DNA from 4 places in the Caenimonas terrae genome. Region 4 is predicted to be linked to each of the others. Evidence: predicted binding sites of a transcription regulator. Region 4 holds the regulator's gene; each other region holds the start of a gene.
What was found. The regulator sigma-54, encoded in region 4, starts transcription at its own class of promoters, with help from an activator protein. The targets are predictions, from matches to a motif close to TGGCANGNAANCTGCTTT.
Positions count from the first base shown of each region.

Region 1 (2,195 bases), 340 kb from region 4:
CGCTCGTGACGCGCCTGAAGATCATGTGCGACCTGGACATCTCGGAAAAGCGCAAGCCCCAGGACGGCAAGATCAAGTTCAAGAAGTTCGGCCCGCTGGACATCGAGCTGCGGGTCGCCACCATTCCGTCGGCCGGCGGCGTCGAGGACGTGGTGATGCGGATCCTGGCGGCCGGCGAACCGATCCCGCTGGAGAAGCTGGGATTGACGGACCACAACCGGGAGCGGCTGGAAAGAACCGTCAGCAAGCCCTACGGCCTCTTCTACGTCTGCGGCCCCACAGGGTCGGGCAAGACGACCACGCTGCACTCGGTGCTGAAGTTCCTCAACAAGCCCGACACCAAGATCTGGACCGCGGAAGACCCGGTCGAAATCACGCAGAAGGGCCTGCGGCAGGTCCAGGTCAACCGGAAGGCGGGCATCGATTTCGCGCTCGTGATGCGCGCTTTCCTGCGGGCCGATCCGGACATCATCATGGTGGGCGAGTCGCGCGACAAGGAAACGGTGGCGATGGGCGTCGAGGCGTCCCTCACCGGCCACCTGGTGTTCTCCACGCTCCATACCAACTCCGCGCCCGAGTCGATCACGCGCCTGCTGGACATGGGGATGGACCCGTTCAACTTCGCCGACGCGCTGCTCGGCATCCTGGCGCAGCGGCTGGCCAAGAAGCTGTGCGACTGCAAGGAGTCGTACACGCCGAGCTCGGACGAACTGCGGACCTTCATTGCCGAATACGCCCAGGAGCTGCAACACACGCAGAAGTGGAAGGCGGATCCGGGCGGCGAGGCACAGCTCCTGTATGAAAGCTGGGTCGAGCTGTACGGCCAGGACGGCAATTTGAAGTTCTACCGGGCGGTGGGCTGCGAAAAGTGCAACAAGTCGGGCTACAAGGGCCGGATCGGCCTGCACGAGCTCCTGATCGCCGATGACAGCATCAAGCGCCTGGTCCAGGAGCGGGCCCGGGTGGCGGAGATCTTCGCCACCGCGGTCGAAACCGGAATGCGGACCCTGAAGATGGACGGCATGGAGAAGATCATGCTGGGACTGACTGACCTGAAGCAGGTCAGGTCGGTCTGCATCAAGTAAGGGGAAACATTTTTGTCACTTCGAATGCCAAAAATGGCCCTCCAGGCCGCCGAAACCGCACTTTCTCACATTCAGCCCCCGCCCAGAGCGCGAAAACCGGTTGGCACAGAACCTGCTGACCAACAAGACCCAAACCACTTGAGGAGTTGATTTATGAAGCGTTCCGTCCAACAGGGTTTCACCCTGATCGAATTGATGATCGTGGTCGCGATCATCGGTATTCTTGCTGCGGTGGCTCTGCCCGCCTATCAGGACTACACCAAGCGCGCCAAGCTGTCTGAGGTCGTTCTGGCCGCTTCTGCTTGCCGTACGACGATTTCCGAGGTGTATCAGACCGGTTCCCTGTCGACGGTTGCTGCCGACGCCTGGGGTTGCGAGTCGACCGGCCAGTCCTCCAAGTACGTGAAGTCGATCCACACCGACACCGCCGGCAAGATCACCGTCATGGCGACGGGCTTCGGCGATGCCAACATCGACGACAAGACGCTTGACCTGGTCCCGACCACGTCCGGTGGCACCGCCATCACCGCCTACTCGCAAGGCACGGTTGTCGGCGGCTGGAAGTGCGGCCCTGGCGCCACCAGCCCGATCCTGGCCAAGTACCTGCCGGGCTCTTGCCGCGGTTAATTCTTGACACGTCAAATGGGCGGCTTCGGCCGCTCATTTTTTTTGTCCCGCGGGAAGTCCTGTCGGCCACACGGACATCCATCATGATCGTGCTAGCCTCGACTGCGAAGTCATGCATCATTCAACAATGATCCGGTCGTGCGAGTTGACGGTGCTCATGCCCTGCCTCAACGAGGCACGGACGGTGCAAGCCTGCATTGCGGACGCGCTCAAGTACCTCGCGACCGCCGGGGTCGACGGCGAGGTTCTGGTGTCGGACAACGGTTCGACCGACGGATCGGTCGAACTCGCGCAAGCGGCGGGCGCCCGCGTGGTCCATGCGCCGCGCCGCGGCTACGGAGCTGCGCTGCAGGCGGGAATCCACGAGGCCAAGGGCCGCTTCATCATCATGGGAGACGCCGACTGCAGCTACGATTTTTCGCAGCTCCAGGCGTACGTCGAGCGCCTGCGCGCCGGCGCCGAGCTGGTCATGGGCAATCGCTT
Region 1 is NZ_JBHSMF010000002.1:820,462-822,656, forward strand. It holds gene ACFPOE_RS04020 (GspE/PulE family protein) at 1-1,085, shown strand, start outside; gene ACFPOE_RS04025 (pilin) at 1,239-1,712, shown strand; gene ACFPOE_RS04030 (glycosyltransferase family 2 protein) at 1,840-2,195, shown strand, end outside.
Region 1: the regulator sigma-54 is predicted to act here: its motif matches at 1,187-1,204, upstream of ACFPOE_RS04025 (pilin).

Region 2 (2,195 bases), on a different contig from region 4:
TCGGCGCCTTGAAGGTCTGGCCGGCCATCGCCGCGATCACCTTGTCGGTGTCGGTGCTGCCGGCCTTCTTCACGGCCTGCGCCCACATGTTGACGCCGATGTAGGTGGCTTCCATCGGGTCGTTGGTCAGCGGCTTGTCGGCGCCCGGCAGGTTCTTGGCCTTGGCGTAGGCGGCCCACTTCTTCTTGAACTCGTCGTTGCTCGGGTTCTTGATCGACATGAAGTAGTTCCAGGCGGCCAGGTGGCCCACCAGCGGCTTGGTGTCCACGCCGCGCAGTTCCTCTTCGCCCACCGAGAAGGCGACCACCGGCACGTCCTTGGCCTTCAGGCCGGCGTTGCCCAGTTCCTTGTAGAAGGGCACGTTGGAGTCGCCGTTGATGGTGGAGACCACCGCCGTCTTGCCGCCGGCCGAGAACTTCTTGATGTCGGCGACGATGGTCTGGTAGTCGCTGTGGCCGAACGGGGTGTACTTCTCGTCGATGTCGGTATCCTTCACGCCCTTGCTGTGCAGGTAGGCGCGCAGGATCTTGTTGGTGGTGCGGGGATAGACATAGTCCGTGCCCAGCAGCACCCAGCGCTTGGCGCCGCCGCCTTCCTTGGACATCAGGTAGTCGACGGCCGGGATGGCCTGCTGGTTGGGCGCCGCGCCCGTGTAGAACACGTTCTTGGACAGCTCCTCGCCTTCGTACTGCACCGGGTAGAACAGCAGGCCGTTCATTTCCTCCACCACCGGCAGCACCGACTTGCGCGACACCGAGGTCCAGCAGCCGAAGATCACGGCGACCTTGTCCTGCCCGAGCAGCTGCTTGGTCTTCTCGGCGAACAGCGGCCAGTTGGAGGCCGGGTCGACGACCACCGGCTCGAGCTTGCGGCCCAGCACGCCGCCCTTGGCATTGATCTCGTCGATCGCCATCAGGACGGTGTCCTTGAGCACGGTCTCGGAAATGGCCATCGTTCCCGACAGGCTGTGCAGGACGCCGACCTTGATGGTGTCCTTGGCCTGGGCGAACGCGCTGCCGGCCAGGCCCAGACCCAGGGCGATCGATGCGGTCAGCAGTTTGAGATTTCCTCGACGATTCATGGCTTTCTCCGAAATGAGAGGGACGACCCCACATTGGGTCGCAACACGTTACGCAAGGGATATGCCAAGCTCAGGCGGCAGCGCAATCGCACCAAAAGCAGCGTTGGTTCCGATTTGGGGCACGTCGCTTGTCCACAATGGGTCGGGCGCACCAAAATGCATTGGCGCCCGGTGCCGGGACTGCGAAAGCGACCGCACCCGAATGGCACGTGACTTGCGACAGCCATCCCATACAGAGAGAGCCCGATGGAACTGACCCCGCGCGAAAAGGACAAGCTGCTGATCTTCACCGCCGCCCTGCTGGCCGAGCGGCGCCAGGCCCGCGGGCTCAAGCTCAATTACCCGGAGGCGGTGGCGCTGATTTCCGCCGCGGTGATGGAAGGGGCGCGCGACGGCCGCACCGTCGCCCAGCTCATGAGCCAAGGCCGCACCATCCTCACGCGCGCCGACGTGATGGAGGGCGTGGCGGAGATGATTCCGGACATCCAGGTGGAGGCCACCTTTCCCGACGGCACCAAGCTGGTCACCGTGCACCAGCCGATTGCCTGAAGCACTACTCAAGGAGAAGCCAATGCATTCGATCAGGAAGATCCCCGCCGGCGCGGCGCTGCTCGCGGCCTGCGCGAGCGCCCTCGCCCACGACGCCGGCGGCTGGGCCGCGATCCACTGGCACGCCAGCGATGTCCTCGGCGTCGCCGTGGTGAGCTCGCTGTGCGTCGCCGCCGTGTGGCTCGCGCGCCGGGACAAGCGCGCGGCCAGGCAGCCATGATCCCCGGCGAACTGCTGGAAGCGCCGGGCGACCACGCGTTGAACCCGGGACGGCGCAGCATCACGGTGGTGGTGCGCAACACCGGCGACCGGCCGATCCAGGTCGGCTCCCACTATCACTTCGCCGAGACCAATGCGGCCCTGGGCTTCGACCGCGAGGCGGCGCGCGGCATGCGGCTGAACATCGCGTCGGGCACCGCGGTGCGCTTCGAGCCGGGCCAGCAGCGCACGGTGGACCTGGTCGATTTCGCCGGCGACCGCATCGTCCACGGCTTCCGCGGCCTGGTGCAGGGAAAACTGTAGCTATCCGTTCGGGCTAGCCTGTCGAAGCCCACAAAGGAACCAA
Region 2 is NZ_JBHSMF010000004.1:6,870-9,064, reverse strand. It holds gene urtA (urea ABC transporter substrate-binding protein) at 1-1,081, opposite strand, end outside; gene ACFPOE_RS05320 (urease subunit gamma) at 1,328-1,630, shown strand; gene ACFPOE_RS05315 (hypothetical protein) at 1,653-1,850, shown strand; gene ACFPOE_RS05310 (urease subunit beta) at 1,847-2,152, shown strand.
Region 2: the regulator sigma-54 is predicted to act here: its motif matches at 1,285-1,302, upstream of ACFPOE_RS05320 (urease subunit gamma).

Region 3 (2,195 bases), 160 kb from region 4:
CCTGGCCCTTCACATCCGCCAGGTCCAGGTGCTCCGCCAGCGGCGCCACCGCTTCGGGCACCACGCAGCTCCAGCCCGGCGCCGGCTCGGCGCCGCCCGCCGGCAGGAACTGCTGCACCACGTCCAGCAGGTGCGCCGCGCAATGGACGCGCGCGCCCGGCACCAGTGCCGCCTCCTGCGCGCTGCGCGGCGGCAGCACCAGCCGGGTGGAGATGCCGCGCGCCTGCAGCGCCAGGCTGGTGGCGAGCGCGCCGCGCACCGGCCGCAGTTCGCCCGACAGCGAGAGCTCGCCGGCGAATTCATGGCCGGCCAGCCGCGCGCCGTCGACCTGGCCGCTGGCCGCCAGCAGGCCCAGCGCGATCGGCAGGTCGAAGCGGCCCGAATCCTTCGGCAGGTCGGCCGGCGCCAGGTTGACGGTGATGCGCTTGTTGGCCGGGAACTCCAGCCCGCTGTTCTGGATGGCCGAGCGCACCCGTTCCCTTGCTTCCTTCACCTCGACGTCCGCCAAACCGACCAGCGTGAACGACGGCAAGCCATTGGCCAGGTGAACTTCCACCGTCACGGCCGGCGCATCCAGTCCCAGCAGGGCGCGGCTTTGCACCAAAGACAGGCTCACAGGATCCTCCCTCACCAGACAGGTGCATGTTGACCGGCGGCGCATGCGATCACCGACCGCCGGCACCGCGCTGGTGCGCGCTGCCGGCGGCTTGCCGGCCTCTTCAACGCGGCGCCGCTTCGGACCGTGGACGGCCGCGGCGTCCTTGTAACTTTTGGCACGCTCCCTGCTTTAGCTCGGCCAGTCCCCTCATTTCAACCCTCAGGAGAAACCGTGCAAAGCAAGAACACCCAGATCATCGTTTTGGCCATGCTCGCCATGACCGGCGCCGCCGCCTTCGCCCAGCCCAAGGCGCCGGAGCCCGACTACACCTTCTCGTACAACGTCGGCGCCGTCACCGACTACCGCTACCGCGGCATCTCGCAGTCGCGGCTGGATCCGGCCATCCAGGGCGGCATCGACTTTGCCCACAAGAGCGGCTTCTACCTGGGCACCTGGGCCTCCTCCATCCAGTGGATCAAGGATGCGGGCGGCGGCTCCGACGCCGAGGTGGACTTCTACGGCGGCTACAAGACCAGCTACAAGGACATCGGCTACGACTTCGGCGTGCTGCGCTACCAGTATTTCAGCAACCACCTGCCGGTCAGCGCCAACACCACCGAGCTGTACGCCGCCGGCACCTACGGCCCGGCCACGCTGAAGTACTCGCACGCCGTGTCCAACCTGTTCGGCTTCGCCGACAGCAAGAACAGCTATTACCTGGAGCTGAGCGCCAACTTCGACACCGGCTACTGGGGCCTGTCGCTGACGCCGCACATCGGCTACCAGAAGGTCAAGAACAACAGCAATTTCTCGTACACGGATTACTCGCTGACGCTGGGCAAGGACTTCGGCAACGGCGTGTCGGCCAGCCTCGCCCTGGTCGGCACCAACGCGGATTCCGGCCTGTACGTCTCGCCGTCCGGCAAGAACCTGGGCAAGAGCTCCCTGGTCGCCGGCGTGAAGTACAGCTTCTAGTTCCACCGCTCCCAGGAGAAACACGATGAAACTCGTAACGGCCATCATCAAACCGTTCAAGCTGGACGAAGTGCGCGAGGCGCTGTCCGGCATCGGCGTGCAGGGCATCACCGTGACCGAGGTCAAGGGCTTCGGCCGGCAGAAGGGCCACACCGAGCTGTACCGCGGCGCGGAATACGTGGTGGACTTCCTGCCCAAGGTGAAGATCGAGGCGGCGGTGTCCGACGACCTGGTCGAGCGCGTGATCGAGGCGGTCGAGGCGGCCGCGCGCACCGGCAAGATCGGCGACGGCAAGGTCTTCGTCTACGACCTCGAGCAGGTCGTGCGCATCCGCACCGGCGAAACCGGCAAGGAAGCCCTTTAACCAACCCATCGCAGAAAGAAACGAGACCATGAGAAAGCTACTTGCCAGCCTGGGCCTCGGCCTGGGCTTGTTGATCGCCGGCGCGGCGGTGCAGGCGCAGGCGCCTGCCGCGGCTGCCGATGCCTCCGCGCCCGCCGCTGCCGCGACGGCGGCCGCACCCGCTGCCGCCACACCGGCTTCCGCTCCGGCGGCGGCTCCGGCCGCTGCCCCCGCAACTGCGGTGGCGGCGCCCGCCGCCGTGGCGTCGGCACCCGCAGC
Region 3 is NZ_JBHSMF010000002.1:631,267-633,461, reverse strand. It holds gene ACFPOE_RS03095 (YifB family Mg chelatase-like AAA ATPase) at 1-616, opposite strand, end outside; gene ACFPOE_RS03090 (TorF family putative porin) at 830-1,573, shown strand; gene glnK (P-II family nitrogen regulator) at 1,599-1,937, shown strand; gene ACFPOE_RS03080 (ammonium transporter) at 1,966-2,195, shown strand, end outside.
Region 3: the regulator sigma-54 is predicted to act here: its motif matches at 772-789, upstream of ACFPOE_RS03090 (TorF family putative porin).

Region 4 (2,195 bases):
CATCATCGGCTACCTCAAGTCGCGCGGCATCGGCGTGCTGATCACCGACCACAACGTGCGCGAGACCCTGGGCATCTGCGACCACGCCTACATCATCAGCGACGGCACGGTGCTGGCGCAGGGCACGCCCTCGGAGATCGTCAACAACGCCGATGTCCGGCGGGTGTACCTCGGCGAACATTTCCGGATGTAGTGATGGCCCCCACGCTTGTCACTTCGCGTACTGCGCTGCCCCCCGGGGGGGCCCTCGCGCCTTGGGGCAGCCCGGCGGCGCCCACGCCTTAGGTTTGCTGAATGGCTGTTTCCCCATGAAGCAGGGTCTTTCGCTTCGCGTTTCACAGCACCTGGCGCTCACGCCGCAGCTGCAGCAATCGATCCGCCTGCTGCAGCTGTCGACCCTCGAACTGTCGCAGGAAGTCGAGCAGATGCTGGACGACAACCCCTTCCTCGAATTGACGCTGGAGGAGGCGCCGCGCGAGGAGTTCGGGCTCGACAAGGCGGACGCGCCGGCGCGCGACGACGACATCGACACCGAGGGCGCGGCCGAGTTCAGTCCGTCCAGCCCGGCGCCGGACAGCGCGTCGGCCACCAGCGAGAGCGAACCCGCCGCCACCAGCGAATCGGACACGCCCGACTGGGATGGCGACGGCAGCAACGAGGTGGTGCCCGACGACGGCGAATGGGGCGGCGAGGCGCCGGCCAGCCGCAACAACCTCAGCGGCGACGACCAGATGGACGCGACCGACCTGGCCCGCGGCCAGGAGTCGCTGCAAAGCCACCTGCACCGGCAGGCGCTGTCGCTGCGGCTGTCACCCGAAGACAGCGCCGCCCTGCGCTTCCTGATCGAATCGCTCAACGACGACGGCTACCTGGAGGACAGCTTCGAGGAGCTGGCCCGCGGCCTGGCCGGCGACGACCTCGAGCAGGTGGAAGAACTGGTGCATCGCTTCACCGTGGCAATGAACTTGCTGCAGCATCTGGAGCCGGTGGGCGTGGGTGCGCGCAACCTGTCGGAATGCCTGTCGCTGCAATTGAAGGCACTGGCCGGCGCCGGCGCCGGCCCCGACGATCCCTGCCACGCGGCGCTGGCGATCTGCCGGCAGCCGATCGACCTGCTGGCCCGGCGCGACGTCAAGCGGCTGGCGCAGCTGTGCGGCGAGAGCGAGGCGCGGATCAAGGCCGCGATCGGCCTGATCACGCGCCTGGAGCCCAAGCCCGGCCGCCGGTTCGTCGACGTCGAGCGCAACATCGTCGTGCCCGACGTGCTGGTCACGCGGATCGCCCGCAACGGCCAGCCCAAGTTTCGGGTCATGCTCAACCCCGAGGTGATGCCGCGGCTGCGGGTGCACGACATCTATGCCGGGGCGCTGAAGTCGCACAAGGGCGAGGGCCACCAGGCGCTGCAGCAGCGGCTGCAGGAGGCGCGCTGGTTCATCAAGAACATCCAGCAGCGCTTCGACACCATCCTGCGGGTCTCCAATGCGATCGTCGAGCGGCAAAAGAGCTTCTTCGTGCACGGCGAGCTGGCGATGCGGCCGCTGGTGCTGCGCGAGATCGCCGACGAACTCGGGCTGCACGAATCGACCATCAGCCGCGTCACCACCGCCAAGTACATGGCCACGCCCTACGGCACCTTCGAGCTGAAGTATTTCTTCGGCTCGGCGCTGGGCACCGAAACCGGCGGCAATGCGTCGAGCACCGCGGTGCGGGCGCTGATCAGGCAGTTCGTCGCCTCGGAAAACCTCAAGAAGCCGCTGTCCGACAGCCAGATCTCCGACATGCTCAAGGAGCAGGGGATCGAGTGCGCCCGCCGCACGGTCGCAAAATACCGCGAGGCCCTGCGGATCGCCCCCGCGAACCTGCGCAAGGCGCTCTAGCCATGCCGAGAAAGCTCCCGTGAACCAGCTGCAACTGTTCCTGCCCTGCGCCGCCGGCGTCGAGGGTTTCCTGGCCGACGAGGTGCACCGCATCACCGGCCTCAAGGGCGACGATCTGCTGGTCGGGCGCGGCGGCGTCGAGCTGCGTGCCTCCTGGCGCGAGGCGCTGCAGCTGAACCTGCACAGCCGGCTGGCCCAGCGTGTGCTGGTGCAGCTGTCGCACACCATGTACCGCAGCGAGAACGACCTGTATGCGGCGGCCGGTGCGGTGGCCTGGGAGATCTGGTTCACCACCAAGCAGACCTTCAAGATCGAGGT
Region 4 is NZ_JBHSMF010000002.1:476,007-478,201, reverse strand. It holds gene lptB (LPS export ABC transporter ATP-binding protein) at 1-193, shown strand, start outside; gene ACFPOE_RS02335 (RNA polymerase factor sigma-54) at 309-1,877, shown strand; gene ACFPOE_RS02330 (THUMP domain-containing class I SAM-dependent RNA methyltransferase) at 1,897-2,195, shown strand, end outside.